DNA from 3 places in the Nocardia sp. NPDC052254 genome. Region 1 is predicted to be linked to each of the others. Evidence: riboswitches for the same ligand, from Rfam matches in the RefSeq annotation. Region 1 holds a riboswitch; each other region holds the start of a gene.
What was found. A riboswitch is a leader RNA that binds a small molecule or an ion and turns the genes downstream of it on or off. The one in region 1 is predicted to bind cobalamin.

Region 1 (10,523 bases):
CCGGCGACAGCGAGCAACGGCACCACGATGCCGACCGCGGTGTCGACCAGCCGATCGCGTTCGATCATCAGATTGCCGTCCGCCCACTCCAGATAGACCGCGGTCAATGCTCCCGCCAGCGCGGTGCCGACGGTCGCCAGCGCAGCGTCACTGCTGGTGAACAGCGCCCCGGCACCCTCGCCGAGAATCGGGGCCAGCGCCCGGATCACCGCGGGGGTGCGACGGGTGATGTGCCGGCGCAGAGTGTCGTCGGCGAGAGGTTCCCGGAGCAGCACCCGGGCCCGGCGGGGATCCTCCTCGAAGAAATCGGCACAGGACTCCAGTGCGGCCCGGATGGCCGCCTGCGGGTCTCCGGCGTTCGTGATCGTCGAAAGACGTTCTCGCAGAGCCCCTTCCACGCGGTCGTAGACGGCGGTGACCAATACCTCGCGATTGTCGAAACTCTCGTAGAAGTAGCGCGGGCTCAGATTCGCCTGCCGCGTCACCGCACGCATGGTGACCGCACCGGCGCCGGCGGTACCCAGCAGGTCGAATGCGCAGTCGAGCAGCTGGTCGCGCCGTTCGCCGGAGCGATCCTGGAGGGTCTGGCCGCGCCAGAGTTTGGGTGCGGAGGTCACCACGTCATCCTCCCATCCGGTCCGGGCACCTCATTGACATCGCTCGATTCTACATGAATCATATGATTCACCTTGCGGTGCAGACCACCCCCATCTCGCGGTCCGCACCCCATCGACCAGGTGAAAGGCATCATCATGTTCAGCGAGGAACAGTTCCAGCAGGCCTTGCGGCAGCCCCGGTTGTCGAAGCCGGTACCGGAATTCCTGAACTCCAACCGTGCCGTGCCGATCCGCGCGATTCCGGAGGCGGAACTGCAGGCCACCACCCTGGAGTGGTTCGGTGAGTTCGAACGGAAGCTCGAGGCGTACAGCAAGCTCGGCGTCGATCTGAGCTGGGTGATGACCTGGGCGAAGAAGTACTGGTGGAGTTTCCTGGTCCGGGACATGAGCCTCAATCACGAGCTCTACACCCCCGATGTCCGCTACACCGATGTGACCACCTTCGGCCGCACCATCGTCGGCATCGACGAGTTCGTGAAGTACAACTTCGCCTTCTTCGACGCGATCCCGGACTGGCGTTACGACCCGCTGCCCGATCAGGTCTATCTCGACGTGACGCCGGAAGGCAACGTACGCACCGTCATCCGCTACATCGGCAGCGGTCACTGGACCGGCCCGCTGCGACTCTATCCCTATGACGATTCGGCGCCGGTCATCCACGGCAACGGACGCTTCATCCAGTGCCCGGCCGTCGACCGCTACCACTTCAGCGCCGACGGACTCATGGAGGAAGGCGAAACTCTCTACGACTTCCTCGACGCCACCCAGCGCGGCGGTGTCCTCCCCCGGGACGACAGCTGGCAGTTCCGCGCACTCATGGCCGCCTCGAAACTGCCGGCACTGCTGTCTCGATTCGGGAACATCCGGTAGTCACACAGGCCGGTCGCATCGCGTTCTCAGCGCCGTCACAGCAGTCCTTCCGCACAGTGGCGGTATGACCGACGAGAAGTGGCCGACCCGGCCCACAGGTGAGGCATGAACAGCGCATTCGATGGTTCGGGTATCGACGGTTCGCTGTTCGTCACGATCACCGGCTTCGCGCGGGACACACCCTGGCTCAACACCGCCGCGCAGTGGTCGACCGACGCCGTGCTCGTGGTATTCGCGGCCCTTGTCGTCCTGGCCTGGTGGCGCGCCCGACGCGCGGATGTCGCCACCATGGCCGCCGCGCTCACCGCTCCGCTCGCGGTCGCGATCGGATTCGGCGCCGTGGAGGTGGTGAAGAATCTCGTCGCCGAGGCGCGTCCCTGCGTTTCGATGCCGCACACCTACATCATCGACACCTGTCCGGTCACCACCGATTACGCGTTTCCCAGCGGCCACACCGCTTTCGCCGCAGCGACGGTCGGGGCGCTGTGGGTGGTCGAGCGCCGACTCGCGTGGGTCGCGGCCCTGCTCACAGTGGTGGAAGGGTTCAGCCGCGTCTACGTCGGCGCGCACTATCCGCATGATGTCGTGGGCGCACTGGTGATCGCCGGTCCCGTCGCACTGTTGTGCGCTCTTTCCGGGAGACGCCTGCTGCCCGCCGCGGTGGCGCGTCTGCGCTGGGGATTCACCACCGCGTTCGTCGGTCCGGGGCCTGCGGCAGGCGAGGTTCCTCCGAAATCGGTGGTCGATACGCACGGCGAGTGGTCCACCACGTCGGCGGAGAGCGACTGTACTGGACGGAATTCTTTATAGCCCAGGACAATTCATGTGGAACGATCCAGTCGAGATGACGATTGGAGGCCGATGATGCCCATCGAGCACGAAGCCAAGGTTCTCGATATCGACCCCGAGACCACCGAACGCACCATTCTGGACAAGGGAGGCCGGAAGCTCGGCGAACGATTCATGCGCCGCTACGTCTACGACATCGCTCCCGGCGACAAATCCAAGTGGATCCGCCTGCGAGACAATGGAAACAGCGTCACACTCGCGGTCAAGCAGATCACCGGCGACGCCATCGACGGAACTCATGAAGTGGAAGTGACCGTCGACGACTTCGGTGCCACCAACGAACTTCTCGGAATACTGGGCTTCACGCCGAAGTCCTACCAGGAAACCGAGCGCGCCAGCTTCACTCTCGACGGCGCACAGCTCGAAATCGACAACTGGCCGCTGATTCCGCCGTACCTGGAGATCGAAGCACCGACGACAGCGGAGGTCATCCGGGTCGCCGAGCTGCTCGGCTACACCGAATCCGAGCTCACCGGAGAAAACACGATCAAGATCTACGCCCGCCACGGGATCGATCTCGACACCGTTGCCGAACTTCGCTTCCGAGAGCCCCGGGGCACGCGGTAGGCCGTGGCGCCGGCGGGGCTCACGTCATCGGGGGATCTCCGCCGGGCCGGCCGCACACCCGCGCCGAACGCAACGGCGGCGGCCCGTAACGCGTCCGTGTCGATGTGACCGAGACGTCATGCATGCGACTCACCAGCGGTGATCGTATTCCGTGCGACGTCGCGATTCCCAGGGAACTCGCAGCCGAGGCTCCGGTCGAGCGTGATCCGCGGCGATACGATCGACCCACACCGCGGTGACCGGGCTGCGTCGCCCGATCGTCCCGATTCGCCGAGGAGTGTGATGGACGAAATCAACGGTCTTCCCGCGCACGTACTGCTCGTACATTTCGTGGTCGTCCTCGTCCCCCTGACCGCCGTACTCGAGATCGTGTGCGCACTGTGGCCCGCCGCACGACGCGGCGCACTGCTGTGGCTGACCCTGATCCTCGCGGCGATCACCATGGCCCTGACACCGATCACCATCGATGCCGGCGAGTGGCTCTACGACCTGCGCAAGAATCCGTCGCCGACGCTGCGCGAACACGCCGACCGTGGCGGCACGATGCTGTACTTCGCCATCGCGCTGCTCGTGGTCGCCGTACTCCTGACGGCCTTGCGACTCGCCGAACAACGCCGCCCGAACCCCGCCACCCTCGCCCGGGTGGCCGTCGCGATACTCGCCGTCGTCGTCGGCATCGCATCGATCATCCAGATCTATCGCGTCGGTGATGCGGGCGCACATTCGGTGTGGGGCAACGAGATCACACATCTGAGGAAGAGCGGATAACACTCGCGCCCAGAGGTCGAATCTCGTCGTGCCGAAACAGGCCGTGCTCCCCCGCCGCGCTCACTCCCGTCCCGGCGACGGCCGGACCCGGCACGTCATCGGTCTCGTCGTGGTACCCGATGACCCCGCGCCGAACCCGGCCGAGGAGCCCGGCGCCGATTAGTCTGACGCCATGAGCTCCAGCGCGTTCGGACCGGGTGACGTCGTCATATTTCCGCGCGGCCCGTTCAGCGGCATCTGCGGAGTCGTACGCGAGGTCGATCTGCGCCGGGCCACGCTGCGCCTGGAATTCAGCGAAGGAGTGGTACACCGCGAAGGGAATGTGCTGCGCGAGCGCCGCCACGCCATGACCGTCGCCTTCGACGAGGTCGAGCTCATGTGAAACCGGCCGCGCCCGGGAACGCCCATGGTCATGATGACCGAACGCCACCGATCGGCGCACGAGAGACGGAGGCCGTCGTGCCGAACGAAAAGCAATCGAGGTACCGAGAACTGGCGGATCGCATCCGCACCGGCAAGGGCGCCGTCTCGGCGGAGCTGCGCGATCGCACCTTCCGCAATGCCGACCTTCCACCAGCCCTGCGCCCCTTGATCGACAAGGTCGTCAGCCGGCCCGCCGAGATCACCGACGCGGACTTCGCCACGGCCGGCGCCGCCGGTTTCGACGAGGATCAGCTGTTCGAGCTGGTGACAGCCGCCGCTGTCGGGCACTCGTCACGCATGTACGAGTCGGGACTCGCGGCCTTGGCCGAGGCCACCGGCGGGAAGGCGGACGGCTGATGCGTCCCGGAATCCTGAACCACGGTTACCGCCCCGGCACCAAGATCCTGTTCCGGATCATCCGCCTGCTCACCGGGCAGCAGCTGCCCGACGCCGCGAAACTGACCTTCTACCGGCCCGATTTCTATGGCTCCCACGCCAAGAAGTTCACCCATGAGGCGATGCGCGGTCCATCGGAGTGGTCGGTCGCGGATCGAGAACTCATGGCAGCCTACGTATCCCAGGTCAACCAGTGTGCCTTCTGCATCGGCGCGCACACCGCGACGGCTCGTATGGCCTACGCCGACGATGCGAAAGTCTCCGCGGCACTGAGTGATCCGGATTCCGCACCGATCCCGGACGGCCTGCGAGCCACGCTACATCTACTGGGCAGGCTCACCAGGGGCGCCGCGGTGACCGCCGACGACATGCGCGCGGTACTGGCCACGGGCGTCTCCCCGGCCGGCATCGAGGACGCGCTGGCGGTCTGCGCCGCCTTCGACATCACCAATCGTCTCGCCGACGCCTTCGACTTCGAACTGCTCAGCCCGGCGGGATTCGATTCGGGCGCAAAGTATCTGATCGAACGCGGCTACCGCTGAGCCGAGTCGCCCACTCCGGGAGCCACGCGGCCACCGATCACCCCTTGCCGCGCGCAATCGCCAAGAGTACTGTCCAGACAGTTGTCCAAGGCGAGGTGCGTGAGCTATGAGCGAAAAATCCGTCGGAGCGTCCGGACGCGGCAGCGCGACCGAGGCCGACTACGTCGTCGTCGGCGCGGGCAGCGCCGGCGCGATCGTCGCCGGCCGGCTGGCGGAATCCGGGGCGAGCGTGATCCTGCTGGAGGCCGGGCGCAGGGACAACACCCGGCTGGTCACCATGCCGGGATCGATCGCGATGGTGCACACGGTGCCGCAGCTGAAGAAGCGCGTCACCTGGAAGCAGTACTCCACCCCGCAGAAGCACGCGCACGATCGCAGGATTCCGATGACCCGGGGCAAGGTGCTGGGCGGATCCAGTTCGGTCAACGGCATGCTGTTCGTGCGGGGCAACAAGGCCAACTTCGATTCCTGGGCCGCCGAGGGCTGTGCGGGCTGGAGCTACGACGAGGTGCTGCCGGCCTACAAGCGGCTCGAGAACTGGGAGGACGGGGCCGGCGAACTGCGCGGGGCCGGCGGGCCGATCGAGGTCACCCGGCAGCAGCACCTGACCCCCATCGCCCGGCAGTTCACGCAGGCCGCCACCGAGACGCTCGGGGTGCCGGAGATCGCGGACTACAACGGTGAATCCCAGGAAGGCATCAGCACCTTCCAGCAGAGTGTGCGTAACGGGCTGCGCTACAGCTCTTCCCGCGGCTATCTCACCAACCGACCGAATAAGAATCTGACGGTGGTGACCGACACGCACGTCGCGCGCGTCGTCGTCACCGGCGGCCGGGCCACCGGCGTGGAGGTGATCGGCAGGCAGGGCCGGTACCAGATCCGCGCAGGCAAGGAAGTGATCGTTTCCGGCGGCGTCGTGGGGTCGCCGCAGATTCTGATGCTGTCCGGAATCGGCCCGGCCGCGAAGTTGCGTGAACTCGGTATCGAGGTGCACGCGGATCTGCCGGTCGGACAGAACCTGCACGACCACCTGTTCGTGCCGATGACGTTCATCTCCAAGAACGCCGTACACCGCAGCACGCCCACACATTTCGCCCCGGCCGTCCTGCGCGAGCTGTATCGGCCGGGCAGCAGCTGGTTCGGACGGACCATGTTCGAGATGGTCGGATTCGTGAAAACCTCCTTCGCCCACGATGTTCCGGACATGCAGATCCACACCCTGCCATGGGGATATCCGACGCCGAATCAGGACGAGGACACACTGCACACCGTGGACCGCCGCGCGGCGCTGACCATCTTCCCCACCCTGATCTATCCCAAGAGTCGCGGTGAGCTGACCCTGGCCTCGGCGGATCCGCTGGATTCCCCGCTCATCGACCCCGGCTATCTCACCGATCCCGCCGACACCGAATTCCTCATCGAGGGTATGCGGATGATCCGGGAGATCATGGCGCACAAGGCCATCGCGGGTGATGTGGTCGAGGAGCTCGCTCCCGGTCCGGACTACTTCGACGAGACGGCACTGCGCCGGGAGCTGCCGACCCGGGTGCATTCGGTGTATCACCCGGTCGGCACCTGCCGGATGGGAGTCGACGAACGCGCGGTGGTGGACCCGCAGCTGCGGGTCCGCGGTATCGAGGGCCTGCGGGTGGCCGATGCCTCGATCATGCCCAGCGTCACCGGCGGCAACACCAACGCGCCCTCGTACATGATCGGCGAACGGTGCGCCGAATTCATCACCGCCGGTTAGCTGTTGACACTCCAGCGAGCTCCCGCGTCGTCGCGACGGCGCACCAGCTCCGAGCCCGGAGTGAGCCGGGCGCCGAACGCCTCCCACAGCGAACCGTCGCAGACACGCTCCACGGTGAAACGATGCTTGCCGTAGCAGGCGCGCGACAGCACCGACAGCCGGGACTTGCCGATCAGTCGGTAGAGCTGCCCGCCGATTCGCACCGTCGAGTTCATGTACGCCCCTCTCGTCGCTGTCTGTTGTCCGACAGCGGCAAGAATCGCAAGATGCGCCTGAATGGCTCCTGAAGTGAGCTGAAGTCCTTTTCAGGAGCCGGTCGAAACCCCGGGTGTGCCGTCGCGCCGGACGGCGCAGTATGCTGCCCGCGCAGCTGGTTCGCCATGATCACGGTGCCGGGAGCCCCCGCTCGGTCATCGGCGTCGAAGCCACACGCGGCACACGGTGTGCCGACGTGGGGTGAAGAGGGAACCCGGTGGAATTCCGGGACTGTCCCGCAGCGGTGAGCAGGAACGAACGCCGTCACGAGCACTGGATGCGCGCATCCGGGAAGCGACGGTCAGTAGGTCGGCCCGATTCTGGTCCGGTGCCCGCGAGTCCGAAGACCTGCCCGTTGTGCCGGATGCGCCGCATCCGGCGGTCGCCGCCTCGTGGATCGGGCGCGTCACCTGCCGTTCGCACCGGTGTCCCCGGAGCGAGGTGGATCGGGGTGTGCTCAGTAGGGCGGTGGCTGTCCCTTGCCAGCCGACGGAGTTCATCATGGTCGCTTCCACTGCCCGTACCTCTTCGCTCGACAACCTGTCGCTTGTCGAGCTCGATCCGGAGCTGGCTGCCGCGATGGCGGGCGAGCTCGCCCGTGAGCGCGACACCCTCGAGATGATCGCGTCGGAGAATTTCGTGCCGCGCGCGGTGCTGCAGGCGCAGGGCAGTGTGCTGACCAACAAGTACGCCGAAGGGTATCCGGGTCGCCGCTATTACGGTGGTTGCGAGCATGTCGATGTGGTCGAGGATCTGGCGCGTAATCGGGTCAAGGAGTTGTTCGGCGCCGAATTCGCCAACGTGCAACCGCATTCGGGTGCGCAGGCCAACGCCGCGGTACTCATGTCGCTGATGAACCCGGGTGAGAAGCTCCTCGGTCTCGACCTCGCCCATGGTGGTCACCTCACCCACGGCATGCGCCTGAACTTCTCCGGCAAACTCTACGAGGTCCATTCGTACGGCGTTTCCGAACAGGACCATCGCATCGATATGGATCAGGTGCGCAAACAGGCCCACGAGGTACAACCCAAGGTGATCGTGGCCGGCTGGTCGGCCTATCCCCGGCACCAGGACTTCGCGGCCTTCCGCGAGATCGCCGACGAGATCGACGCTTACCTGTGGGTCGACATGGCGCACTTCGCCGGTCTGGTCGCCGCCGGGCTGCACCCCTCACCCGTCCCGCACGCCGACATCGTCTCCTCGACCGTGCACAAGACTCTCGGTGGTCCCCGCTCGGGTCTGATCCTGGCCAAGCAGGAGTTCGGCAAGAAGCTCAACAGCGCGGTGTTCCCGGGGCAGCAGGGCGGTCCGCTGATGCATGTGATCGCCGCGAAGGCCGCCGCGTTCAAGATCGCCGGCACCGAGGAATTCCGTGACCGGCAGGAGCGCACGCTGCGCGGTGCGAAGATCCTGGCCGAGCGGCTCACCGCCGCCGACGTCCGCGATCGCGGAATCACCGTGCTCACCGGCGGAACGGATGTGCACCTGGTGCTGGTCGACCTGCGTAACTCCGTTCTGGATGGTCAGCAGGGTGAGGATCTGTTGCACGAGGTCGGAATCACGGTGAACCGCAACGCCGTTCCGTTCGACCCGCGCCCGCCGATGGTCACCTCCGGCCTGCGTATCGGCACCGCCGCACTGGCCACCCGCGGCTTCGGCGACACCGAGTTCACCGAGGTGTCCGACATCATCGCCACCGCCCTGGCCGGCAACGCCGACCTCGACGCACTGCGCGCACGGGTCTCCAAACTGGCTCTGGACCTCCCGCTCTACGAGGGCCTCGAGGACTGGAAACTGCTCGGCTGATCGGCCGCCGACTCGCGCTGCCGCAACCAGCCGACGAGCGACTCCCCCGCATCGAGCACATGCCGTTCGGCGAGGGCTCGGGCTTGTTCGGCATCGTGGGCGGCGAGGGTGTCGAGCAGTTGGGTGTGCTCGTGCAGGGCGTGCTGTTCGTGGTCCGGGAACATGCGCAGGAAATTCGACGGCACCACCCGCGACGCCAGCTTGATCTGGGCCAGTAACCGAGGCGAGTGCGCGGCGCGGTGGATCTCCTGGTGGAAGTGCCAGTTGGCCTCCCCGATGCGATCGTCGCCGGACAGGCGTTCGACATCGGCCGCGAGGGTGCGCAGGTTCTCCAACTCCTCGGCCGTGGCACGTTGCGCCGCCCACGCCGCGGCCTGACCGGTGAGCACACCGAGCAGGGTGAAACTGTCGCTGATATCGGCGGCGCCGATCCCGAGCACGGTGATCCCGCTGCGCGGCGCGACCCGCACGAGCCCCTCGAACGACAACTCCAGCAACGCTTCTCGCACCGGGGTGCGACTGGTCGCGAACTCCTCGGTGATGGCGTCGAGATCGATCCGCGCCCCGGCCGGCAGCACTCCGGTGAGGATGCGGTCGCGTAGTTCACGCGCGGCCCGCTCACGCACGGTTCCCGAGATATCCACACCCGCCATGGTCAGGGAGCCTAGCAGCGCGGCAATACCAAGTTTGAAATCTGATATATCAGATGTTAGATTTCTAACCATGGCTCAGCGGCGCGACGACACCATGGCACTGGTCGCCTTCATGCAAGCGGGAAACACTTCGGTCTACGCGGGCTCCTGGCGACACCCGGCAACCGAGCACGGTTATCTCGATGCCTCCTACTACGCGAAGATCGGCCGGCAGCTCGAAGAAGGCTGTTTCGACCTCATGTTCTTCGACGACCGGCTGGCGATGCCGGGCATCTACGGCGGCAGCGTCGGCGAGGCGGTCCGGCACGGCGCCCGCCCGGTGAAACTGGATCTGGGTGCGGTCCTGGGCGTGTTGTCCCAGGCCACTTCCCGAATCGGTTTGGGCGCAACCTATTCCACCACCTACTACCAGCCCTTCCATGTGGCGCGCACCTTCTCCACCCTGGACCATCTGTCCGGCGGGCGGGCGGCGTGGAACGTGGTCACCTCCGTCAACGATGGCGAAGCCCAGAACTTCGGCCTGGCAACACATCTCGGACACGACGAGCGCTACGACCGCGCCGACGAATTCCTGAACGTGGTCACCGGCCTGTGGGACACCTGGGAAGACGACGCGATCGTGCACGATCGGGCCGCGGGCATCTACGCCGACCCGGACAAGGTGCACGAACTCAACCACTCGGGGCAGTACTTCACCGCGCGCGGACCGTTGACCGTTCCCCGCACACCGCAGGGACGGCCGGTCATCATTCAGGCGGGCTCCTCCGGGCGCGGCCGCGAATTCGCCTCGCAGTGGGCCGATGTCATCTTCACCGGCGATCCCGGCCTCGAGGTGGCGCGTGCGCACTACGCCGATCAGAAGGCCCGGCTGTCGGATGCCGGCCGCGATCCGGCCGCGGTACGAATCTGCCCCATGGCCTACGCCGTGGTCGGTGAGACCGAGCGCCATGCCCGCGAGCGCGAGGACATGCTGCTCAACGATCTGGTGGATCCGATGGCTTCGCTGACGCTGCTGTCGGAGCTGATG
Region 2 (10,523 bases), on a different contig from region 1:
CGCCCCGCGCTGGCGGGAGCGGCTCGGCGAACTCGACCTGCCCACGCTCGTGGTGCACGGTCGCGCGGACCCGTTCTTCCCGGTCGGCAACGGCGAGGTCCTCGCCACCGAAATCTCCCGAGCGCGACTGCTCGTCCTCGACGACATGGGAACCGCGCTACGTCCCGCCGCCGCCGACCGGGTCGCCGCGGCCATGCTCGCCCTGTGAATCATTGGAACGCCGGAACTGCCGTCTTCGGCGGCACCTCGACCGTGACATCCGCGCCCTGCCCGATGCCGGTCGCCTCCTGATCGAGAGGCGACCGGCGTCCGGTCCCGATCACCGTGGCTCCGGCCGTGCGGCCGGACATGTGCCGTGCCGTCAGGCGCTCAATGGGGCGGCGCGCACGCCGTAGCCCAGATTCGTCAGCACCTCTGTCGTGGCCTTCGCGAAGTTGAGGGTGACGAAGTGCAGGCACGGCGCACCCTCGTCGATCAGCCGCTGTGCCATCTCGGTGGCGATGTCGATGCCGACCGCGCGCACCGCGGCCCGATTCTCCTCCGGTCCGTCACCGGCCGCCCGGCGCAGACGTTCGTGGACCGTCGCCGGCAGCTCGCGGCCGGACAATTCGACCGCCCGCCGGACGGTGCGCAACGACGTGATCGGCATCAGCTCGGGAATGATCGGCTTCGCCCCCTCGACCGGGTCGTGTTCGAGCACGCGATCACGCAGGCGCAGATAATGTTCCACGTCGAAGAACATCTGGGTGATCGAATAGTCCGCTCCGGCACGTAATTTGGCCGCCAGGTGCGCAGTGTCGGTGGCCAGATCCGGGGACCGGTGATGGCCCTGCGGAAACGACGCCACTCCCACGTTGAAATCGCCGAGATCGCGCACGATCCGCACGAGCTCGTCGGCGTACTGCACCCCCGCGGGGTGCCTGCGCCATTCACCGAGGGGATCCCCCGGCGGGTCGCCCCGCAGGACGAGCATGTTGCGTATCCCGCAGTCGGCGTAAGCACCCACCAGCGCCCGCAGTTCGGCGATGCTGTGGCCGACCGCCGTCAGATGCGCCACCGGCAGCAAGGTGGTCTGCTGGGCCAGATCCCCGGTCAGGCGCGCGGTGCGATCCTTGGTCGACCCGCCCGCGCCGTAGGTCATCGACACGAATGCCGGATGCATGCGTTCGAACTGACGCACCGCGCGCCACAGCCGCGCCTCACCGGCGGCGTCGCGGGGCGGATTGAACTCCACGGAGAACGGCACCCGCATCGCGGCGGAATGAGCGTGCAGGCTTTGAACCACCGACCTGGCGCCGGACACCGGAGTGGGCCGGACAGCGGGACCGGGCGCGGAATGTTCCGGCATCGGATTGGAGTACATGTTCACCTCGGGACTAGGAATGACGGCCGGGGGTGCCGGGCCCGCCATCGCGGTCCCGGCACCGTTCGTCAGCGCAGTGCGGCAGCCGCTGCCACCAGGTTGCGCAGCGACTCGGCGACCTCCTCGGTGCCGCGGGTCTTGAGACCACAGTCCGGATTCACCCAGAGCCGTTCGGCCGGAACGGCCTTCAACGCCAGCTCCAGCGAGCTCCGGACCTCCTCCGGACCGGGCACCCGGGGCGAGTGGATGTCGTAGACGCCCGGTCCCACACCCAGGTCGAAGCCCGCGGCATTCAGGTCGTCGAGCACCTCCATATGCGAGCGTGCCGCCTCGATCGAGGTGACATCGGCGTCCAATCCCGCGATGGCGCCGATGATCTCGCCGAATTCCGAATAGCACAGGTGAGTGTGGATCTGCGTCTCGTCGGCGACACCGGCTGTCGACAGCCGGAACGCGCCGACCGCCCACTCGAGATACGCGGCCTGATCGGCGCGACGCAGCGGCAACAATTCCCGCAGCGCGGGCTCGTCCACCTGGATGACGCCGATCCCGGCCGCCTCCAGATCCACCGTCTCGTCCCGGATGGCCAGCGCGATCTGACGCGCGGTGTCGGCCAGCGGCTGATCGTCACGGATGTAGGACCATGCCAGGATCGTCACCGGACCGGTCAGCATCCCCTTGACCGGCTTGCTGGTCAGGGACTGCGCGTACGTGCTCCACTCGACCGTCATGGCCGCCGGTCGCGTGACGTCGCCGAACAGGATCGGCGGGCGCACACAGCGAGTGCCGTAGGACTGCACCCAGCCGTTCGCGGTCGCGGCGAATCCACCCAGCTGCTCGGCGAAGTACTGGACCATGTCGTTGCGTTCCGGCTCACCGTGCACCAGCACGTCCAAGCCGATCTCCTCTTGCAGCGCAATGACTTCGGCGATCTCGGCGCGCATGCGGCTGTCGTACTCGGCGCGGTCGATCCGGCCGCGGGTGAGCTCGGCGCGGGCGATCCGGATGCGGCCGGTCTGCGGAAACGACCCGATCGTGGTGGTGGGCAGCAGCGGCAACTTCAGTCGTCGCTGTTGAAGCACCCGCCGCTCGTCGGCCGAGGTTCGCTGTGCCGCATCGGAGTCCAGGGCGGCCGAGCGATCGCGCACCGACTCGATGCGCAGGCGCGGATCGGCGCGGCGGTCCGCGACGGCGGTGCGCGCGATCTCCAACTGCTCGGCGACCGTGTCCGCACCGTCGTACAGGGCGGAGGCCAGCAGCCGGACCTCGGCGATCTTCTCCGTGCCGAAGGCGAGCCAACTGCGCAGACGCGGCTCCAGTCCGGTTTCGGGCTCGAGGCTGTAGGGCGAATGCAACAGCGAGCAGGAGCTCGACACCGCCACCGTGGCCCCGGCAGCGCGCAGTTCCCGCAGCCTGGGCAGCGCCGCGTCCGGGTCGATGCGCCAGACGTTGTAACCGTTCACGATGCCCGCGACGACCACTGTGTCACGCAGCTCCCCCGCGGCTGCCACGTCGGCGTCGCCACCGGCGACCAGGTCGACAGCGATGCCCTCGACACCGGAGTCGGCGAGCACGGGCAGCGCCGCGCCCAGGCGGCCGAAGTAGGAGGCCACCAGAATCGATGGCCGCGCGGCCGACTCGGCCAACCGCTTGTAAGCGGTGTGCACCACTGCCAGCTCGGCCTCGGTGAGATCGGTGACCAGCGACGGTTCGTCGAGCTGCACCCATCGCGCACCGGCCTCGGCGAACAGGGCGAGCAGCTGTTCGTAGAGCGGAAGCAGATCGGGCAGCCGCTCGAGCAGTTCGCTGCCGTCCACGGACTTGGCCAGTTTCAAGAAGGTGATCGGACCGACAACCACCGGCCGGGCCGGAACCCCCAGTGCGAGCGCCTCTTTCAACTCCGCGAGGGGCTTGTCGGGATGCAGCGAGAACTCGGTCGCGGCCGAGATCTCCGGTACGAGGTAGTGGTAGTTGGTATCGAACCACTTGGTCATCTCGAGCGGTGCGACGTCCGCGGTGCCACGCGCGGCCGCGAAATAGCGATCGAGCTCATCGGCGACGCCCTGCACTCGTTCGGGCAGCGCGCCCAGCAGCACGGCGGTGTCGAGCACGTGGTCGTAGTACGAGAACGTTCCCACCGGAATGGAATCCAGGCCGGCGTCGCGGACCGCGGTGAGCTGATCGACACGCAGCTCCTGGGCCACTTCGTGCAATTGCGCGGCCTCGATGCGGCCTGCCCAGTACGACTCGATCGCGCGCTTCAGTTCGCGATTCGGGCCGATCCGCGGCAGACCCAGCACAGTGGCGGTGAACGTGTTTTCAGGGTTCGACATCGATGAGCTCCATGGTCAGCAGCCGATGACCGCCGCCCATCCGGAGCACACGCTGAGGGAGCCCAAGAAGCATCATCCCGTGCCCGGGTCCACTCGGCGTAGCGCCCGATCCACGAGGCGACGACCGCCGGATACGGCGTATCCGGCACAACGGGCAGGTCTTCGGACTCGTGGGCGCCACCCGAGAGGGGCGACCCCGGCTGTTCGTGCCGGGGCTGGACCTACCGGCCGTCGCTTCCCAGGCATCAGTACGTGTGCCCAGTGCGAATGACGGCTGTCGTTCCCACTCACCGCTGCGGGACAGTCCCGGAGTTCCACCGAGTTCCCTCTCACCCGGTGTCCGCGCGAACGCGAGACCGGGCTTCGACGCCGTCGGATGGATCAGGGGCTCCTCGACTCCACCTCCGGCGAACCAGCTGCGGAAGCAAATATAGCGAATCGGACTGTCGTCCCGATAGGCGGCAGGCACATCTCATCAGGTGGACACCCGCGAACCCACGGATTCGGATGCGGATCCCCCTGGCAGCGTGGTGCTCGCAGACCCGGCGGCGCGGGCCGGCGAGCACCACGGGGTCAGGACAGGGTCATCAGGAGATCCCCGCCATCGACCTGCTGGATGGAACCGATGGCGATGCGGTCGACGACACCGGCGCGCTGAGCGGTGATCGCGGCCTCCATCTTCATCGCCTCGATGGTCGCCACGGTATCGCCCGCTTCGACCCGGTCACCCACCGCGGCCGCCACGGTCACCACGCCCGAGAACGGGGCGGCGATGTGCCCGGTGTTGCCGAGGTCGGCCTTCTCCGCCAGCGGGATCTGGTCCGCGATCGACCGGTCCCGGACCGCGACCTGCCGCAGCTGGCCATTGAGCAGGCACAGAACCGTACGGATGCCTTTCTCGTCCGGTTCGGAGATGGCTTCGAGGCGGATCAGCAAGACCACGCCCGGCTCGAGCTGTACCCGATGCTCCTCGTCGTGGCGCAGACCGTAGAAGAACTGATTCGCCGACAGGGCCGAGATGTCGCCGTATTTCTCACGGTGGGTGCGGAATTCGGCGGCCGGTCCGGGAAACAGCAGCCGGTTGAGCGCGGCTCGCCGCTCGGTGGACGAGCTGTTCAATTCTCGCTCGTCGTCGGCGGTGAGCGCGACCTCCGGCCGGGCCGGGCCACGTCCGGTCAGGGCCCGCGTCCGGAAGGGCTCCGGCCACCCGCCGGCCGGAGTACCCAATTCGCCACGCAGGAAGCCCACCACGGAATCGGGAACATCGAAACGTGCCGGGTCCTCGGCGAATTCGTCGACCTCCACGCCCTTGCCGACGAGCGCGAGCGCGAGATCACCGACGACCTTGGACGATGGTGTCACCTTGACCAGGCGGCCCAGCAGCCGATCCGCGGCGGCGTAGTTCGCCTCCACATCCTCGAACCGGTCGCCCAGTCCCAACGCGATGGCCTGCTGGCGCAGATTCGACAGCTGACCACCCGGAATCTCGTGGTGGTAGACCCGGCCGGTCGGAGAGGTCAGGCCCGACGCGGCAACATCGAACGGGGCGTAGACCTTGCGCAGCGCCTCCCAGTACGGCTCGAGGTCGCAGACATTCTGCAGGTTCAGCCCGGTGTCGTGCGGCGAATGTGCCGCGGCGGCAACGATCGCCGAGAGTGCGGGCTGGCTCGTCGTGCCCGCCATGGGAGCACTCGCGCCGTCCACCGCGTCGGCGCCGGCCTGCCACGCGGCCAGGTAGGTGGCCAGCTGTCCGCCGGGTGTGTCGTGGGTGTGCACGTGCACCGGGAGGTCGAACTCGCGGCGCAGCGCGCTCACCAGGGTGTGCGCGGCGGGAGGTCGCAACAGCCCGGCCATGTCCTTGATCGCGAGTACATGGGCCCCGGCCTCGACGATCTGTTCGGCGAGCTTCAGGTAGTAGTCGAGGGTGTAGAGATCCTCGCCCGGGTCCGACAGATCGCCGGTATAGGACACCGCGACTTCCGCCAGCGTCGTTCCGGTCTCGCGTACGGCGTCGATGGCCGGGCGCATCTGGTCGACGTTGTTGAGCGCGTCGAAGATCCGGAAGATGTCGATGCCGGTGGCCGCGGCCTCGGAAACGAAGGCGCGCGTGACCTTTTCGGGGTAGGGCGTGTAGCCGACGGTGTTGCGCCCGCGCAGCAGCATCTGCAGGTTGATGTTGGGGATCGCCTCCCGCAGCGCCGCCAGTCGTTCCCACGGATCCTCGTAGAGGAACCGCAGCGCCACATCGTAGGTCGCGCCGCCCCAGCATTCGACGGACAACAGCTCGGGGGTCATCCGTGCCACATGCCCGGCGACCGTGAGCAGACCGCTGGTGCGCACCCGCGTCGCCAGCAGCGACTGATGCGCGTCGCGGAAGGTGGTCTCGGTGACCGCGAGTTCCTTGCGCTCGCGCAGCCAGCGCGCGAATCCCTCCGGCCCGCGTTCCCGCAGCAGTTGACGGGTTCCCGGCGGCGGCGGGGCCGACAGGTCGATATCGGGCAGCTTGTCGTGCGGATACACCGCCGTCGGGCGCGCGCCGTGCGGTGTGTTGACGGTGACGTCGGCGAGGTAGTCGAGGATCTTGGAGGCCCGGTCGGCGGAGGCGTGCCGGGTGAGCAGTTCGGGGCGTTCGTCGATGAAAGAGGTCGTGATCCGGCCGGACCGGAAGGCGGGATCGTCCAGAACCGCCTGCAGGAAGGGAATATTGGTCGCCAGGCCCCGGATGCGGAACTCGGTGACCGCGCGCCGGGCACGGGCGATGGCGGCCGGGAAGTCACGGCCGCGGCACGTGAGTTTCACCAGCATGGAGTCGAAGTAGGCGCCCACCTCGGCGCCGACGTTCGCTCCGCCGTCGAGACGCACGCCCGCGCCGCCGGGCGACCGATAGCCGGTGATGCGGCCGGTGTCGGGCCGGAACCCGTCGGCCGGATCCTCGGTGGTGATGCGGCACTGCAGGGCCGCGCCGCGGATGGTGATCGAGTCCTGGGTCAGGCCGAGATCGGCCAGCGTCTGCCCCGAGGCGATCCGCAGCTGCGCCTGGACCAGGTCGACATCGGTGATCTCCTCGGTCACCGTGTGCTCCACCTGGATACGCGGATTCATCTCGATGAAGACGTGGTTGCCGCGTTCGTCGAGGAGGAACTCCACGGTTCCCGCACAGCTGTAGCCGATCTGCCGGGCGAAGGCGACCGCGTCGGCGCAAATCCGTTCCCGCAGTTCCGGTTCCAGATTGGGCGCGGGCGCGAGTTCGATCACCTTCTGGTGCCGGCGCTGCAGCGAGCAGTCGCGCTCGAAGAGGTGGATGACGTTACCCTGCTGGTCAGCGAGGATCTGCACCTCGATGTGGCGGGGGTTGATCACCGCCTGCTCCAGGAAGACAGTGGGGTCGCCGAAGGCCGATTCGGCCTCGCGGGAGGCGGCCTCGATGGCCTCACGCAGCTGCGCCCGGTCCGCGACCCGCCGCATCCCCCGGCCACCGCCGCCCGCTACGGCTTTGACGAACACCGGGAAGTCCATCGTCTCCGCGGCGGACAGCAGTTCGTCCACGACGGCCGACGGCCGGCTGGACTTCAGCACCGGCAGGCCGGCAGCCTTGGCGGCCGCGATCGCGCGCGCCTTGTTGCCGGTCAGCTCCAGCACTTGCGCCGAGGGCCCGATGAAGGTGATGTCCGCCGCGGTGCAGGCAGCGGCAAGATCCGGATTCTCGGACAGGAATCCGTAACCCGGATAGACCGCGTCGGCCCCGGCTTGCCGTGCGGCAGCGATGATTTCCCCGACGGACAGATACGCGCGTACCGGATGCCCGACCTCACCGATCTGGTAGGACTCGTCAGCTTTGAGCCGATGTGGTGAATTCCGGTCTTCGTATGGGAAAACCGCAACGGTATTCGCGCCGAGCTCGTAGGCGGCGCGGAACGCGCGGATGGCGATCTCGCCGCGGTTGGCCACCAGGACTTTCGAGAACATGGAGTGGTCTACCTCATTGATTCGGGGAATCGGTGACGGGATGCGCACCGACGAGGAGGACGGCCCGCACCGGTGAGTGCGGGCCGTCGGGAGGGTCGCGCCGGGCTGTCAGACGGTGTCTTCCGGGTCTGCCGGCCCTGACACCGTCAGGCGACGACCGAACGTTGCGGCACACCCACGTACTCGCTGAGCGGCCGGATCAGCGCATTGGACTCGCCCTGTTCGATGATGTGCGCGGTCCACCCGGTGATCCTGCTCATCACGAAGATCGGGGTGAACACGTCGATATCGAAGCCGAGCAGGTAATAGGCCGGGCCCGTGGGGAAGTCGAGATTCGGCTTGATACCGGTCGCCTCGTTCATGGTGCGCTCGAGGATCTCGTACATCTCGACCCACTTCTGCCCGCCGGTGGTCGCGGCGATGTCGAGGAACGCCTTCTTCATCGTCGGCACCCGGGAATCACCGTTCTTGTAGACCCGGTGGCCGAAGCCCATGACCTTGTCCTTGTTGGCCAGCTTGTTCCGCAGCCACTGCTCGGCCAGGGCGGGATCGTCGATCTCGAGCATGTCCCGCATGACGGCCTCGTTCGCGCCGCCGTGCAGCGGTCCCTTGAGCGCACCGATGGCGGCGGTGACGGCACTGTAGATGTCGGACAGTGTCGAGGTGACCACACGCGCGGCGAAGGTGGAGGCATTGAAGCTGTGCTCGGCGTACAGGATCAGCGAGACCTCGAACGCCTTCACCAGTTCCGGTGCCGGCACCTTCCCGAAGCACATGTTCAGGAAGTTCTCCGCGTACCCCATGTGCGAATGCGGGGCGATGGGCTCGAGTCCGTGGCGACGCCGGTGATCGGCGGCGACGATGGTCGGCAGCACGGCCAGCATGCGCAGCGACTTGGCGCGGTTGGCCTTCGCCGAATTGTCGTCCTCCGCCGGATCTTCGGCGCCCAGATAGCTGATCGCGGTCCGCACCACATCCATCGGGTGGCAGCTGTCGGGCATCTTCGCGATCAGCGACAGCAGTGATCGATCGGCGCGGCGGGAGGCACGCTCCTGCTGCAGGAATTGCCCGAACTGGGCGTCGTCGGGCAGCTCACCGTGCCACAGCAGGTAGGCGACCTGTTCGAAGCTGCAGTGCTCGGCCAGGTCCTGCACGGCGTACCCACGGTAGGTCAGCGAGTTCGTTTCCGGCACCACCTTCGAAATCGCGGTGGTGTCGACGACGACACCGGCCAGACCCTTGTAGATGGTGGGAGTCACGGTCTCCGTCATCACTGGTTCCTTCCCAGAGTGAAATTGAAGATGTCGGAATCGAATTCGTTGTAACGCTCGTACTGCAGCAACTCGTACAGGCGGCTGCGGTGCTGCATGCGATCGAGCAGTCCGGCTTGGGTGCCCGTCTCGTAGATCTCGCGCAGACCGGTTTCGGCCGCCCACATCGCCAGCCGCAGCGTGGATACCGGATAGATCACCGCGTTGTAGCCGATGGATTCCAGCGTCTGCGCGGGCACCAGTTCGGATTTACCGAACTCGGTCATGTTGGCCAGCAACGGAATCGACACCGCAGCACGGAACTTCTCGAAATCCGCGACCGTGTAGAGCGCTTCGGTGAAGATCAGATCCGCGCCCGCCTCGGCATATGCCTGCGCCCGTTCGATCGCGGCATCGATTCCCTCGATACCCGCCGCGTCGGTGCGCGCGCAGATCACGAAATTCGGATCACGCCGGGCCGAGACCGCGGCGCGCAGGCGGCGCACCATCTCGTCGGCGGGCACGACCGCCTTTCCGTCGAGATGTCCGCACCGCTTCGGATTGACCTGGTCCTCGAGGTGCAGCCCGGCGATCCCGGCGTCCTCGAGCAGCGTCACGGTGCGCGCCGCGCTCATCGGTTCACCGAAACCGGTGTCGGCGTCGATGAGCACCGGCAGATCGGTGACCCGCGCGATCTGGCGGCCCCGCTCGGTGACCTCGGTCAAGGTGGTCAGGCCGATGTCCGGCAACGCCAGATCCGCCGAGACCACCGCCCCCGAGACATACACTCCTTCGAAGCCGATCTCCTGAATCAGCTTGGCCACCAACGGATTGAAAGCACCAGGAATGCGCTGGATGCGATCCGAGTTCAAGCCGGCGCGGAAGGCTACGCGCTTGTCCGCGGCAGAGCTGTCGGCTGCCAGTAGTCCGGTCATCAGAACAGTCCCTTCGGCGACTTGGGCGCGCGGGCGAGCACATCCGCCGAGACGGTGAAAGTGAGCTCCGACAGTTCGGCGGCGGACAGCTCGCCCGCGCGCTGGACCACTTCGAGGAAGCGGTCCTGCTCGGCGGGTTCGATCACACCCTCGGCGAGGGTGCGGAACTTGGCGATGTACTGGTCGCGGGCGAACGGCCGCGCGCCCAGCGGATGCGCGTCGGCGACGGCGAGTTCGTCGACGATGACTTCGCCGCTCTTGAGCGTGACCTCGGCGCGGGCGCCGAAGGCCTTCTCATTCGGATCGGTGGAGTGGTAGCGGCGCGTCCACTCCGGATCCTCGGCGGTGGAGATCTTGTTCCACAGCTCGATGGTGTCCGGGCGCTGGGCCCGCTCGGGCGCGTAGGAACGCTCGTGGTGCCAGGTACCGTCCTGCAGCGCGACCGCGAAGATGTACATGATCGAGTGGTCGAGGGTTTCCCGGGAAGCCTTCGGATCGAACTTCTGCGGGTCGTTCGAGCCGGTGCCGATCACATAGTGGGTGTGGTGGCTGGTGTGCAGCACGATCGAGGCGATCTGATCCAGGTCGCCGATCTGCTCGCGCAGGCGGAACGCGAGATCGATCGGCGCCTGGCTCTGGTACTCGGCCGAGTGTTCCTTGGTGTAGGTGTCGAGGA
Region 3 (10,523 bases), on a different contig from region 1:
GCCGTTCGATGCGCTCGGCGACGTCGGCCAGTGGTTCACCCCAGAACAACTGCACATCGGCCACGGCCGCCGAAACGCGCTCCGCGGCCGCCGACGCTCCGCCGAAATAGAATCGCGGATGCGGCCGGTCCGCACGGGCGGCGATACGCGGCAGCACCGTCGAATCGTCCACCCGGTAATGCGGGCCGTGATGAGTCACGTTCTCCTCGGTCCACAACCGCCGGACCAGGCGAATGAATTCCTCGGTGCGCCCGTAGCGCGCCGCCTGCTCCTCCTCGGCCTCGCCATAGGCCGCGAGATCGTCCTTTCCCGACACGATGTTGATCCGGACCCTGCCACCGGACAGATGGTCGAGAGTGGCCAGCGCGGAGGCGAAATGCGCGGGCCGCCAGTATCCGGGCCGGGCGGCGATGAGCGGCTCGAACGTCTCGGTCCGCGCGGCCAGCGCCGTCGCGACCGTGACCGTATCCGGCCGGCCCCACCCGGTGCCGATCAGCGCCCCCTTCCACCCGAGTTCCTCGAGCGAGTTCGCCTGCTCGGCGAGGGTGTCCAGACTGTTGTGATCGGCGACGACGGTATCGCCCCGGTGACCCGGTGTGACCTGATTGGGGATATACCAGAGGAATTCGGCGCTCATCGGCGAAGTATCGCGCCGAATTCGGACCGGGCCGGCTCGCGCCGAATTTCCGCAGGCGATGAATCACAGTGTGTCCTGCGGAATTCCGGCCGACCGGCGATAGATTCCCGGCGATTCTGTCGTCCGGGTCCGAGCGGGTTCGATGGCGCACCGTCGCGATCGGGTCACCTTCGGTGGTCGAGCGGGTGCCGACCACGTCCCGCCGGCTCAGAAGTACGTTCCGGCGAACGGGGCCGAGGTGGTTGTGAACAACGCGTCCGCGTCCCGGATTGCGCCGCTGCGGTTTTCGATCACCCGTCCGCCCAGGGCGAGGTGCTGCCAGCTGGAACCGCCGAGGTAGACCGCGGCGAGTGTGGCCACATCGGCGGTGAGATCGGCGGGTGTGTCGACACGAGTGACCGCATCGGCCGCGATGCGATAGGAACCGGTGTTGGCGGGCAGGAGGTCGTCGGTCACAGCGACCACCACGGGCGGACCGTCGCGGTACTCGCGCCGCGCCAGGGCCGCCGGCACGTCGACGAGGCGCAGCCAGGTCTCGTCGTGCACGCCGGCGACGGTGACCGCCCGCTCATCGGTGAGCAGATGTCGCAGCGGGCTGTCGACCGGTGCGAAGGTGATCACGATCCGGTCGACGATGTCGTGGGCGAGCAGGTGCCGCAGCAGTCCGCGATAGGCCGCCGGTGTCGTGGCCACCCAGTCGTCGACGACGACCGTGCGTTGCGGATTGCGCGGCCATCCCGCACCGTCATGGGGGCGGTAACGCAGGAATCCGTCCTCGGCGCCGGGTTCGCCGTGCACCACGGTCCAGCCCGTGTCTCCGGCCACCAGCTCCTGGAACCGCCACCAGTACGGTGGCCGGTCGATCGCGCCGCTCCACGAAATATCCGCGGCCGCATAGATTTTCGCGAGCGTTTCCCAGCGGTCCGCGGAATCGACGTAGCGCACCGGCCCGCCCGGCGCGACGGTGTCGCGCAACCGCGCATCCCGGCGATCCAGTTCCAGCGTCGCGTAGGCCCCCGCGACGCCGTAACCGAACCGCTCGTAGATCCCGCCCTGGGTGGCACGCAGACTGGCGACCACCTCACCGCGCTCGGCGATATCGGCGAGCTGGCGCCGCAACAACGCACTCACCACCCCGCGGCGCGTGTGCGTCGGCAGCACCCCGACATGCGTCACCGCCGCGTGCGAAACGCGCTGCCCGCCGGGAACGACCAGCCAGCTGGTGTAGGAATCGGCGGCGCCGACCAACCGGTCGCCGAGCCGCGCCCCGAGCGTGCGCCCGGGCTCGACCAGCCCGCCGGCATCACCCGGCAACGGCGGCACCCCGACCATCGCCGTGCGGAAGATCTCACCGGCCGCCCGCACATCGCCGGCCTCGGTCAATGTCTCGAGCTCGATGGATGATGGTCCGCCGGTCATCGGTGCCTCCGGGTGGTGAGCGAGTGGTTGTCTGGGCCACGGTAGCGGGTGCGGTGGTCACGCCGGTGCGCGATTCCCGGTGGTCTCGTCGTGCTGCTCGGAGCGCTGGAGGCGGATCGGGCCGTTCGCGGTGCGGGTGGCAGGCTGTGGTGATGACTGTCCCGCTCGTCGAGTCGCAGTCCTTTCCGGTGGAACTGCGCCCCTATCTGCAGGAGCTGGTCCGTCGCGTCCGGAGCGTGTGCGGAGTGCGGGTGGTGAGCGTTTTCGCGGTGGGTTCGCTGGCACTGGGCGACTATCGACGTGCGCGCAGCGACATCGACGTGACGGTGGTCGTCGATCCCGCACTGCCGGATGCGGCGGTGCTACGGCTGGCCGAGGTCCTGACCGATCTCGAGTGTCCCGCGGCGGGGCTGGAACTGGTGTTGTACGACGCCGACGTGATCGGTCGTCGCTGCGATCGGGCCGGTTACCGCCTCGATCTGAACACCGGCCCGCTGCTGCCCCACAAGGCGAGCTTCGACTCGGCGCGGTCCCCGGCGTTCTGGTACGTGATCGATCGCGGTGTCGCCTGCCAATCGGGAAAGCTGCTCTACGGTCGCCCGGTACGCGAGGTCGTGGCGGCGCCGGTATTCGCGGACCAGCTCGCCGCGGTGCGGGCGTCGGTTCGTGAACATGCCACCGGCGCCGGCCATCTGGCCGACAACCAGGTGCTCAACGGGTGCCGCGCGATCGTGTTCTGCCGGACCGGGCGATGGTTCGCCAAGCGTGGCGCCGCGCACCGGATCGCGAGGGCGGAGCCGCGGTTCGGGCCACTCGTCGATCGAGCGCTGCGCAGCTTCGAGCGTCCGCGCGCACAGAACTTGTCGCTCCCGGATTCCGCTGTCGCACAGTTCCTGTCCTGGGCCGGGGAGTGTGTGGAGCGCGCGCCGAGGGGGAGCACCGATGAATTTCGGTCGTGGGGGAGGTCTACCCAGTCATGAGGAAACTGATCTATGGGTTCACCGTATCTCTGGACGGCTACATCAACGATCGCGGCGGGCGCATCGACTGGACCGACCCGGACGAGGAACTGCACCAGTTCCACAACGACCGCTACCGCGAGATCGAGGTCTCGTTGCACGGCCGCCGGCTCTACGAGCTGATGGCCGAGTACTGGCCGCACGTAGCCGAGGACGCGTCGCCCATCCAGCGGGAGTTCGGCGAGCTCTGGACGAACAAGCCCAAGGTCGTGTTCTCCCGGACGCTCACCGCGGTGCAGTGGAACAGCACCCTGGTCCGTGAGAACGCGGTCGAGGAGGTTCGCAGGCTCAAGGCCGGTGGCGACGGCGTCATGGAGGTCGGCGGTGCGGGGCTCGCGGCCGCACTGATGCCGCACGGACTCATCGACGAGTACCAGTTGTTCGTCTCGCCGGTGGTACTCGGCGGCGGCACCCCGATGTTCCCGTCGCTGGACGAGCGCCTCCGACTCCGATTGACCGAGACGAGACATTTCGCCACCGTGGTGATGATGCGTTACCGCGCCGACTGAGGTCCGGTCCGTCAGCCGCCTGCCCACCGGTCAACGAACCGCCGCGTCCCGCCCTGTGCACTCACGCGGCGGTGAGCTTGGTGAGGAACCGGCCGAGGTGCGGGTCGGATTCCGGGAGTGCGCGCGAATCGAGGTCCCACCATTGCGCTTTCGAGAACTCGGCGGGATCGAGGTGGTAGGTGTGTGCGCGGTGACCTCGGACGACATACCACAGCGACACATCGCAATGTGAGTTGTCACCGACGGTCGTGGTGATGGTGAGGAACAGGGGAGCAGCACCCACCACGGTGAATTCGGCCTCGATGCCGATTTCCTCGGAGGCTTCGCGCACGGCGGCCTCGAGCGGATGTTCGCCCGGTTCGACATGTCCGCCCATCGGCAGCCACAGCCCCGACTTCACGTGCGAGCCGAGCAGCAGCGCCCGTTCGTCCGGGTCGACGACCACCACATAGGACACCAGATGCTGTGCGGGAGTGGCAGGCCGGGAGATGCGCCGGAAAATGTCATCGGTACCGGCGAGCCACGTCAGTGCCGTATCGATGTGGTGTAGTTCGATCGCATCGAGTGGCGAGATTCCCCGGATGAGCTGGGCGACAGCAACAGTGGCGGGACTCATGCTGCGACCATAGCGGCGAGCACCGACACCACTGCCCGCATATCCGCTGACTCGTGTCCCGAACCCGCCCATAGAGTGACACCCATGTGTGTCTCCGTCGCGCGTGCCGCGTTCACCGGCACCACCGTCTACTGCGGACGAGTCGACCATCCCTACCACGGGATGATTCACGTTCTCGGATACCAGAACACGGCCGTCGATCTGTCCGGCGGGGCCAACGCGATGCTGCTGCACGTGCCCGCCGCCGAGACCATGACGCGGGACAACTTCGTATCGGTCCAGCAGCACGGGGACGTGCTGCAACGGATGGTGGACGCGGTGGGTCCGGTCCCGGCGGCGAGCGCGCGGTCCGATGGCATCGACTGGATGGGTTCGGTTCCCCAGGTCCGAATTTTCGAGCACGACGTGTACACGGTGCTGCTCGCCGATGATCCGCGGGCGATTCCCGCGGCACTCGATCGCGTCCCCCGGCGCAGGCGGCCGCCGCTTCGACCCGAGCTGTTCACCTTCTACGCCGACCACTTCCCGAACCACACGATCGTGTTGTGCTGCTTCGACAATGCGGAGGCGGAAAGGGCCAAGCCACTGATGTTGTGGTTCGCACCCGCCGACCCCGATCTGCTCGTCGCTCCCGCATTGGACGCACACACCGGCGGTGCGCCCGACGTGCGCGATCCCGTCCCCGTCGACCACTGGGTCCTGTTCGGCAGCGATGAGACCCCGCCGGAATGGGGCCGGGCAGTGGATTATCCGGACGAGATGTCCCGGGGCTTGCGTTCCTATCTGCCGGACAATGTGATCGGGCGGTACTACGGCGACGGGCAGACGCTGCCCAACGGCGATTTCGCCATCGACCGCGGGGACATGTTGCGCGAGGATCCGGAGGAATGGATTCGCCGGGTCTCAGTCGGCTGAAGCGGGTTCGACCGTGCCCGAACGCTGTCCGGCGTCACACACCCTGATCAGGCAGATCGGGACGGAACGACACCACGGGATATCCCCGATCGGGGTCGGTGCCGATCTGGGCGCGCACCTGATACACCCGGCTGACCATGTCGGTGGTGATCACCTCGGCGGGCGCGCCGAAGCCGACGATGCGGCCACGGTCCAGGATCAGTACCCGGTCGCAGAACATCGCGGCCAGGTTGAGGTCGTGCAGCGCGATGTAGCAGGTCACCGGGAGCGCGGTCACCAGGGTGAGGAGATCGAGCTGATGGCGGATGTCGAGGTGGTTCGTCGGTTCGTCCAGCAGTAGCTCACGCGGTTGCTGGGCCAGCGCCCGCGCGATATGCGTGCGCTGGCGTTCGCCACCGGACAGCGTGTGCCAGCGGTTCTGTGCCTTGTCGGCCATCGCGGTGTGCGCCAACGCCTTTCGTACCGCCTCGGCATCACTGCCGGCATCGCCGCCGAACACCCCGCGATGGGGGATACGCCCGAGTGACACCACGTCTTCGACGGTGATGTCGATCTCGGTGTCGGCGTGCTGTTCGACGACCGCGACCCGGCGCGCGATCCGGTTGCGGCGCCAGCCGCTGATATCGGCGCCGTCGAGGAGTACCCGCCCGCCGTCGGGGCGGCCGATACCGCTGAGCAGGCGCAGCAGCGAGGATTTGCCCGAACCGTTCGGCCCGAGCACGCCGATGGTCTCGCCGACGGCGGGCTCGATGGTGACATCGTCGAGTACCAGGTTCCCGCCCCGCGTCCAACGCAGATGCTCCGCGCGCAATGTCATGCCATCGCTCGATTCCGTAGCAGCAGTGCGATGAACGCCGGAACGCCGATCAGCGCGGTCGCGACCCCGACGGGAACTTCGGTGGGCGCGAAGACGGTTCGCGCGGCCACATCGACCCAGACCGTGAAGATCGCGCCGGCCAGCACGGTCACCGGCAGCAATCGGCGGTGCCGCGGCCCGACGACCAGGCGTGCCGCGTGCGGCAGCACCAATCCGACGAATCCGATCGCACCGGCCGCGCTCACCAGGGCGGCGGTGATCAACGCGGTGACCGCGAGCAACAGCGCCCGCGTCGTCCGCACCGGAATACCCAATGCCGCCGCCGCGGACTCACCGAAGGTGAACGCGTCCAGCGCCGGGGCGCAGCTCAGGCAGATCACGAGTCCGGCACCCGTGATCGCCCCGCACACGGCGACGTCGTTCCAGTCCGCACCGGACAGCGAACCGAGCAGCCAGAACAACACGCCCCGGGTCTGTTCGGCATCGGCGCTGGACACCACGATGAACGAGGTGAGCGCCGAGAACAGCTGCGTCGCCGCGACACCGGCCAGAATGATGCGGGCCGTCCCGCCACCGACGGCGGCGGCGAGGATCAGCACCAGCGCGAACGCGGCGATCGCCCCGCCGAACGCGCCGGCGGTCAGCGAAATCGCCCCGCCGCCGAGACCGAGTACCGCCACCGCTACCGCGCCGGTCGACGCGCCGGAGGAGATGCCGAGTACGAACGGATCGGCCAGCGGATTGCGCAGCACCGACTGCATGATCGCACCACACAGCGCCAGCCCGGCGCCGCAGATCGCCGCGAGCAGCGTGCGGGGCAGTCGCAGCTCCCATACGATGCCCTCTTTGATCCGGCTGACGTGCGCCGCGTCGAATCCGAGGTGTTCGCCCACGACCGAATAGACCTCGCTCACCGACAGATCGGCCGGGCCGATGGTCAGCGTGATCGCGATCGAGACCACCAGCACCGCGAGCCCGGTCGCCAGCAGGACCGCGACCACCGGCACCCTGCGCCGGGCGATGGTCGCGGTCAGCGGACCGGTCCCCACTGCGCCAGCGCCGCCGCCACCTTCTCCACCCCGTCCACGGTGCGCAGCGATGGATTCAGATCGGCGCCGTTGACCACGACGAACCGTTTCTCCCGCACGGCAGCCATCCGCTGGGTGACCGGATGTGACTGCAGGAAGGCGATTTTGCTGTCGAGGCCGTCACCGTCGATCGTGCGCCGGCTCAGGTCGGCGAGCACCAGGGCGTCCGGATCACGGTCGGCGACGCTTTCCCAGCCGACCTGTGGCCATTCGTCGGTGGTGTCGGCGAAGACGTTGCTCGTACCGGTCGCGTCCGCGATGATTCCGGAGGAACCACAGCATCCGGCCATATACGGCGTGCGGATGTCGGAGAACCAGAATGCGAGGCGCACACCCGAGTTCTTCGTGGCCGCGGTGGCCGCGTCGAGGCGGCGCTGCAAGGACGCGATCAGCGTCTCGCCGCGATCGCTCACATCGAAGATCGCGGCCAGCTGACGGATTTCGGTGTAGACCGAGTCGATGCGCAGCGGTTCGGTGCGGCCGCCGTCGGCGTTCACACTCGAGGTCCGGCCTTCGCAGTCGGTCGGTGACAGATAGTTCGGCACCCCGAGCTGATCGAACCGGTCGCGGTCGGCCACGCCGCCGGTGCCCAGAGTGCCGCCGAAGGACGCGGCGACGAAATCGGGCTCGGCGCCGAGCACGGCCTCGAGCGACGGCTGATTCTCGGCCAGTCGCGGCACCTTCGCATTGGCGTCGGCCAGATCCGCGCGCACCGGGTCGGTCCAGGTGGCGGTGCCGGCCATCCGATCGGCCAGGCCCAGTGACAGCAGAATCTCCGTCGATCCCTGATTGAGCGAAACCGCCCGCCGCGGCGGCGCCTCGACGGTGACCGCCCGCCCGCAATTCTGGATCGTCAGGGGGAAACCGGCCCGGGACTCGGCGGGTGGGCCGGCGGTGTCGCCGCGGCCGGCGCACCCGGCGAGGCTCACCGTGACAAGCAGCGCGAACAGGGCACCGAGGTGCCGGATCACCGAACGCATGAGGCGTGAACTCCTTGATCAGGGCCCGGCCGCGGAGCCGTGAAAAGCGGTACCACGATCACCGAGTAGCCGGGCTCCGGCCCGAATCGAGCCGTTACCGTTGCGCGTCAGCCCCGGATTCACACCGGTGTTCCCTCGACGATCGCTGCCCAGATGCTACCGGTGGGATAAATGGACTTTTCGGACGGATGGCGTGCTGGCCACCGTCGCCGGATCAGCGCAGAGGTGGGTCGAGCCGGACTGCGGTGCCCGACACCCGGATCCGCTCCTGGCCCGGATCGAGCGTGACTTCCAGCAGTGAGGGCCGCCCCATGTCGTGGCCCTGGTGGAGGGTCAACCGGGCGTCGGGCGGGACCAGACCGAGCCGGCGGGCATATGCGCCGAAGGCGGCAGCGGCGGCGCCCGTGGCGGCGTCTTCGACGACGCCGCCGACAGGGAATGGGTCGCGGACGTGGAAGACCGTCGCGGATTGACGCCAGACCAGCTGCACCGTGGTCAGATCGAGCCGGCGCATCAGGGCGAGCAGGCGGTCGAAGTCGTAGTCCAGGTCGGCCAGTCGCTGTCGTGTGGCCGCCGCCAGCACGAGGTGGCGCACCCCCGCGTAGGCGATCTTCGGGGGCAGCGCGGCATCCAACTCCCGCTTCGCCCAGCCGAGTGCCGCCAGGGCTTCCGCGACATCCGCCGGGTCCGCCTCGTACACCCGCGGCGGCACGCTGGTGAGCGTGGCCTTCGGTATTCCGGCTTCCTCGTGGACGGTGACCGGCACCCGGCCCGCCCGGGTGTGCAGGTCGAAGTTCCCGGCGCCGAGCTTTTCGCCGAGCGCGATGGCGGCGGCCACGGTGGCGTGGCCGCAGAAGTCCACTTCCGCCTCGGGGCTGAAGAACCGGAGGGTGCAGGACCGGAGGTCGTCCGGGTCGGGACCCGGGGTGAGAAAGGCGGATTCCGAGTAACCGAGTGCGGCGGCGATGCCGAGCATCGTGGTGTCGTCGAGTCCGGCGGCGTCGAGTACGACGCCGGCGGGGTTGCCGCCGTGGGGGCTGGTCGCGAAGGCGGTGTAATGCAGGACGTTGTCGGTGATCGGGCTGTTCATGAGTGAGATCCCTTGTCGGAGAGTCAGATTGGGGAAATGTGGGCGAGCGGTCACCGGCGGCCGGGCGTGCCCCACCGTTGCCGCGAGGCGGACAGGGCGAGCAGGGTGCCGATGGCGAAGGCCGCTGCGGCAAGGGCCGCCGAGAGCCGTAGACCGGGGATGAAGTCGCCGGCGGCGGCGAGTGTGCCGAACAGCGCGACGCCGACGGTGCTCCCGACCTGGCGGGAGACGTTGAAGACGGCGGCCGCGATGCCCGCCCCCGACGCCGGAGCCGCGTCGATGATCGCCGCGGTGGCGGCCAGGGCGGTCGTGGTCTGGCCGAGACCCGTGGCGATCAGGGCGAACAACAGCGCCCAGTAGGGAGTGTGCGGTCCGGCGACCAGCCAGCCGAGGAAGCCGGCGGTGCCCAGCGCCAGACCCGCGGCCATCGGGACGTACGGGCCGGTGCGGGCGACGATCCGGCTGAACAGCGGGGCGGCGATCAACCCCATGCACACCGATGGCAGCAGGGCGAAGCCGGTGGCCAGGGCGCCCAGACCGCGCTCCTGCTGGAAGTACAGAGTGCTCAGGAAGAGCATGCCGTAATAGCCGAGACTGATCAGCAGCCCGATCACGGCGGTGCCGGTGAATGCTCGGGAGCCGAACAGCGACGGGGGGAGCAGCGGCGCACGGCCGTCCGCCCGCTGCTCCAGGGCGCGCTCGACCAGGGCGAAGGCGATCAGCGCGGCGGCGCCGAGGCCGAAGGCGGCCAGGACCGGCGCGGCCGTCCAGCCGCGTGTGCTCGCCTCGTTGAGGCCGAAGGCCGAGGCGACGAGCCCGACGACGCCGAGTATCTGCCCCAGCGGGTCCATCCGGCGAGCTCCTGCCGTGCGGGAGCGGGCGCGCAGGTGACGCCGGGTGAGGAAAATGGCGAGGGCGCCGACGGGCAGATTCAGCCAGAACACGAAGCGCCAGTCGAACGCGGAGACCAGAATTCCGCCGACGACCGGACCGGCGCCGAACGCGACGGAGGCGACCGCGCCCCAGAGGGCGACCGCCCGGGCCCGCACCGTGCGATCGGGGTAGGTGGCCTGCAGAAGTGCGAGTGACGCGGGTACGAGTAGCGCGGCGCCCACACCCTGCGCGAGCCGCCCCGCCACCAGCAGGCCGACGGAGGTGGCGAGGCCGCAGACCACCGACGCGGTGGTGAAGACCCCGAGGCCGGTGAGAAAGATCCGGCGGTGCCCGAACCGATCGGCGAGGCCGCCGCCGAGCAGGAGCAGCGCCGCGAAGACGGTGCTGTAGCCGTCGACGATCCACTGCAGGGCGGCGGCTCGGGCGCCGAGAGAAAGGCGGATATCCGGGAGGGCGACATTGACCACCGTCACGTCGAGCATCACCAGGAAGTAGCCGAGGCTGAGCGCGACCAGCGGGGCCACTGCGAGTCGTGGGTG

Region 2: linked by a shared signal. The riboswitch ahead of metE (5-methyltetrahydropteroyltriglutamate--homocysteine S-methyltransferase) and the one ahead of glyA (serine hydroxymethyltransferase) in region 1 are both predicted to bind cobalamin.
Region 3: linked by a shared signal. The riboswitch ahead of AB0L57_RS30805 (ABC transporter substrate-binding protein) and the one ahead of glyA (serine hydroxymethyltransferase) in region 1 are both predicted to bind cobalamin.

The regions. Positions count from the first base shown of each region.
Region 1 covers NZ_JBFAUW010000007.1:178,520-189,042, reverse strand. The annotation lists gene AB0L57_RS19690 (TetR family transcriptional regulator) at 1-617, opposite strand, end outside; gene AB0L57_RS19685 (nuclear transport factor 2 family protein) at 753-1,487, shown strand; gene AB0L57_RS19680 (phosphatase PAP2 family protein) at 1,593-2,297, shown strand; gene AB0L57_RS19675 (CYTH domain-containing protein) at 2,352-2,903, shown strand; gene AB0L57_RS19670 (DUF2231 domain-containing protein) at 3,186-3,671, shown strand; gene AB0L57_RS19665 (hypothetical protein) at 3,844-4,053, shown strand; gene AB0L57_RS19660 (hypothetical protein) at 4,131-4,451, shown strand; gene AB0L57_RS19655 (carboxymuconolactone decarboxylase family protein) at 4,451-5,032, shown strand; gene AB0L57_RS19650 (GMC family oxidoreductase N-terminal domain-containing protein) at 5,139-6,782, shown strand; gene AB0L57_RS19645 (hypothetical protein) at 6,779-6,997, opposite strand; cobalamin riboswitch at 7,206-7,408, shown strand; gene glyA (serine hydroxymethyltransferase) at 7,539-8,843, shown strand; gene AB0L57_RS19635 (GntR family transcriptional regulator) at 8,807-9,496, opposite strand; gene AB0L57_RS19630 (LLM class flavin-dependent oxidoreductase) at 9,567-10,523, shown strand, end outside.
Region 2 covers NZ_JBFAUW010000001.1:844,243-854,765, forward strand. The annotation lists gene AB0L57_RS03935 (alpha/beta hydrolase) at 1-208, shown strand, start outside; gene AB0L57_RS03940 (methylenetetrahydrofolate reductase) at 362-1,363, opposite strand; gene metE (5-methyltetrahydropteroyltriglutamate--homocysteine S-methyltransferase) at 1,432-3,696, opposite strand; cobalamin riboswitch at 3,832-4,065, opposite strand; gene AB0L57_RS03950 (pyruvate carboxylase) at 4,270-7,662, opposite strand; gene AB0L57_RS03955 (bifunctional 2-methylcitrate synthase/citrate synthase) at 7,809-8,933, opposite strand; gene prpB (methylisocitrate lyase) at 8,933-9,847, opposite strand; gene prpD (2-methylcitrate dehydratase PrpD) at 9,847-10,523, opposite strand, start outside.
Region 3 covers NZ_JBFAUW010000021.1:64,062-74,584, forward strand. The annotation lists gene AB0L57_RS30765 (LLM class flavin-dependent oxidoreductase) at 1-637, opposite strand, end outside; gene AB0L57_RS30770 (GNAT family N-acetyltransferase) at 845-1,969, opposite strand; gene AB0L57_RS30775 (nucleotidyltransferase domain-containing protein) at 2,209-3,036, shown strand; gene AB0L57_RS30780 (dihydrofolate reductase family protein) at 3,033-3,584, shown strand; gene AB0L57_RS30785 (NUDIX domain-containing protein) at 3,646-4,200, opposite strand; gene AB0L57_RS30790 (hypothetical protein) at 4,285-5,115, shown strand; gene AB0L57_RS30795 (ATP-binding cassette domain-containing protein) at 5,150-5,932, opposite strand; gene AB0L57_RS30800 (iron chelate uptake ABC transporter family permease subunit) at 5,929-6,933, opposite strand; gene AB0L57_RS30805 (ABC transporter substrate-binding protein) at 6,963-8,000, opposite strand; cobalamin riboswitch at 8,050-8,176, opposite strand; gene AB0L57_RS30810 (PhzF family phenazine biosynthesis isomerase) at 8,215-9,090, opposite strand; gene AB0L57_RS30815 (MFS transporter) at 9,141-10,523, opposite strand, start outside.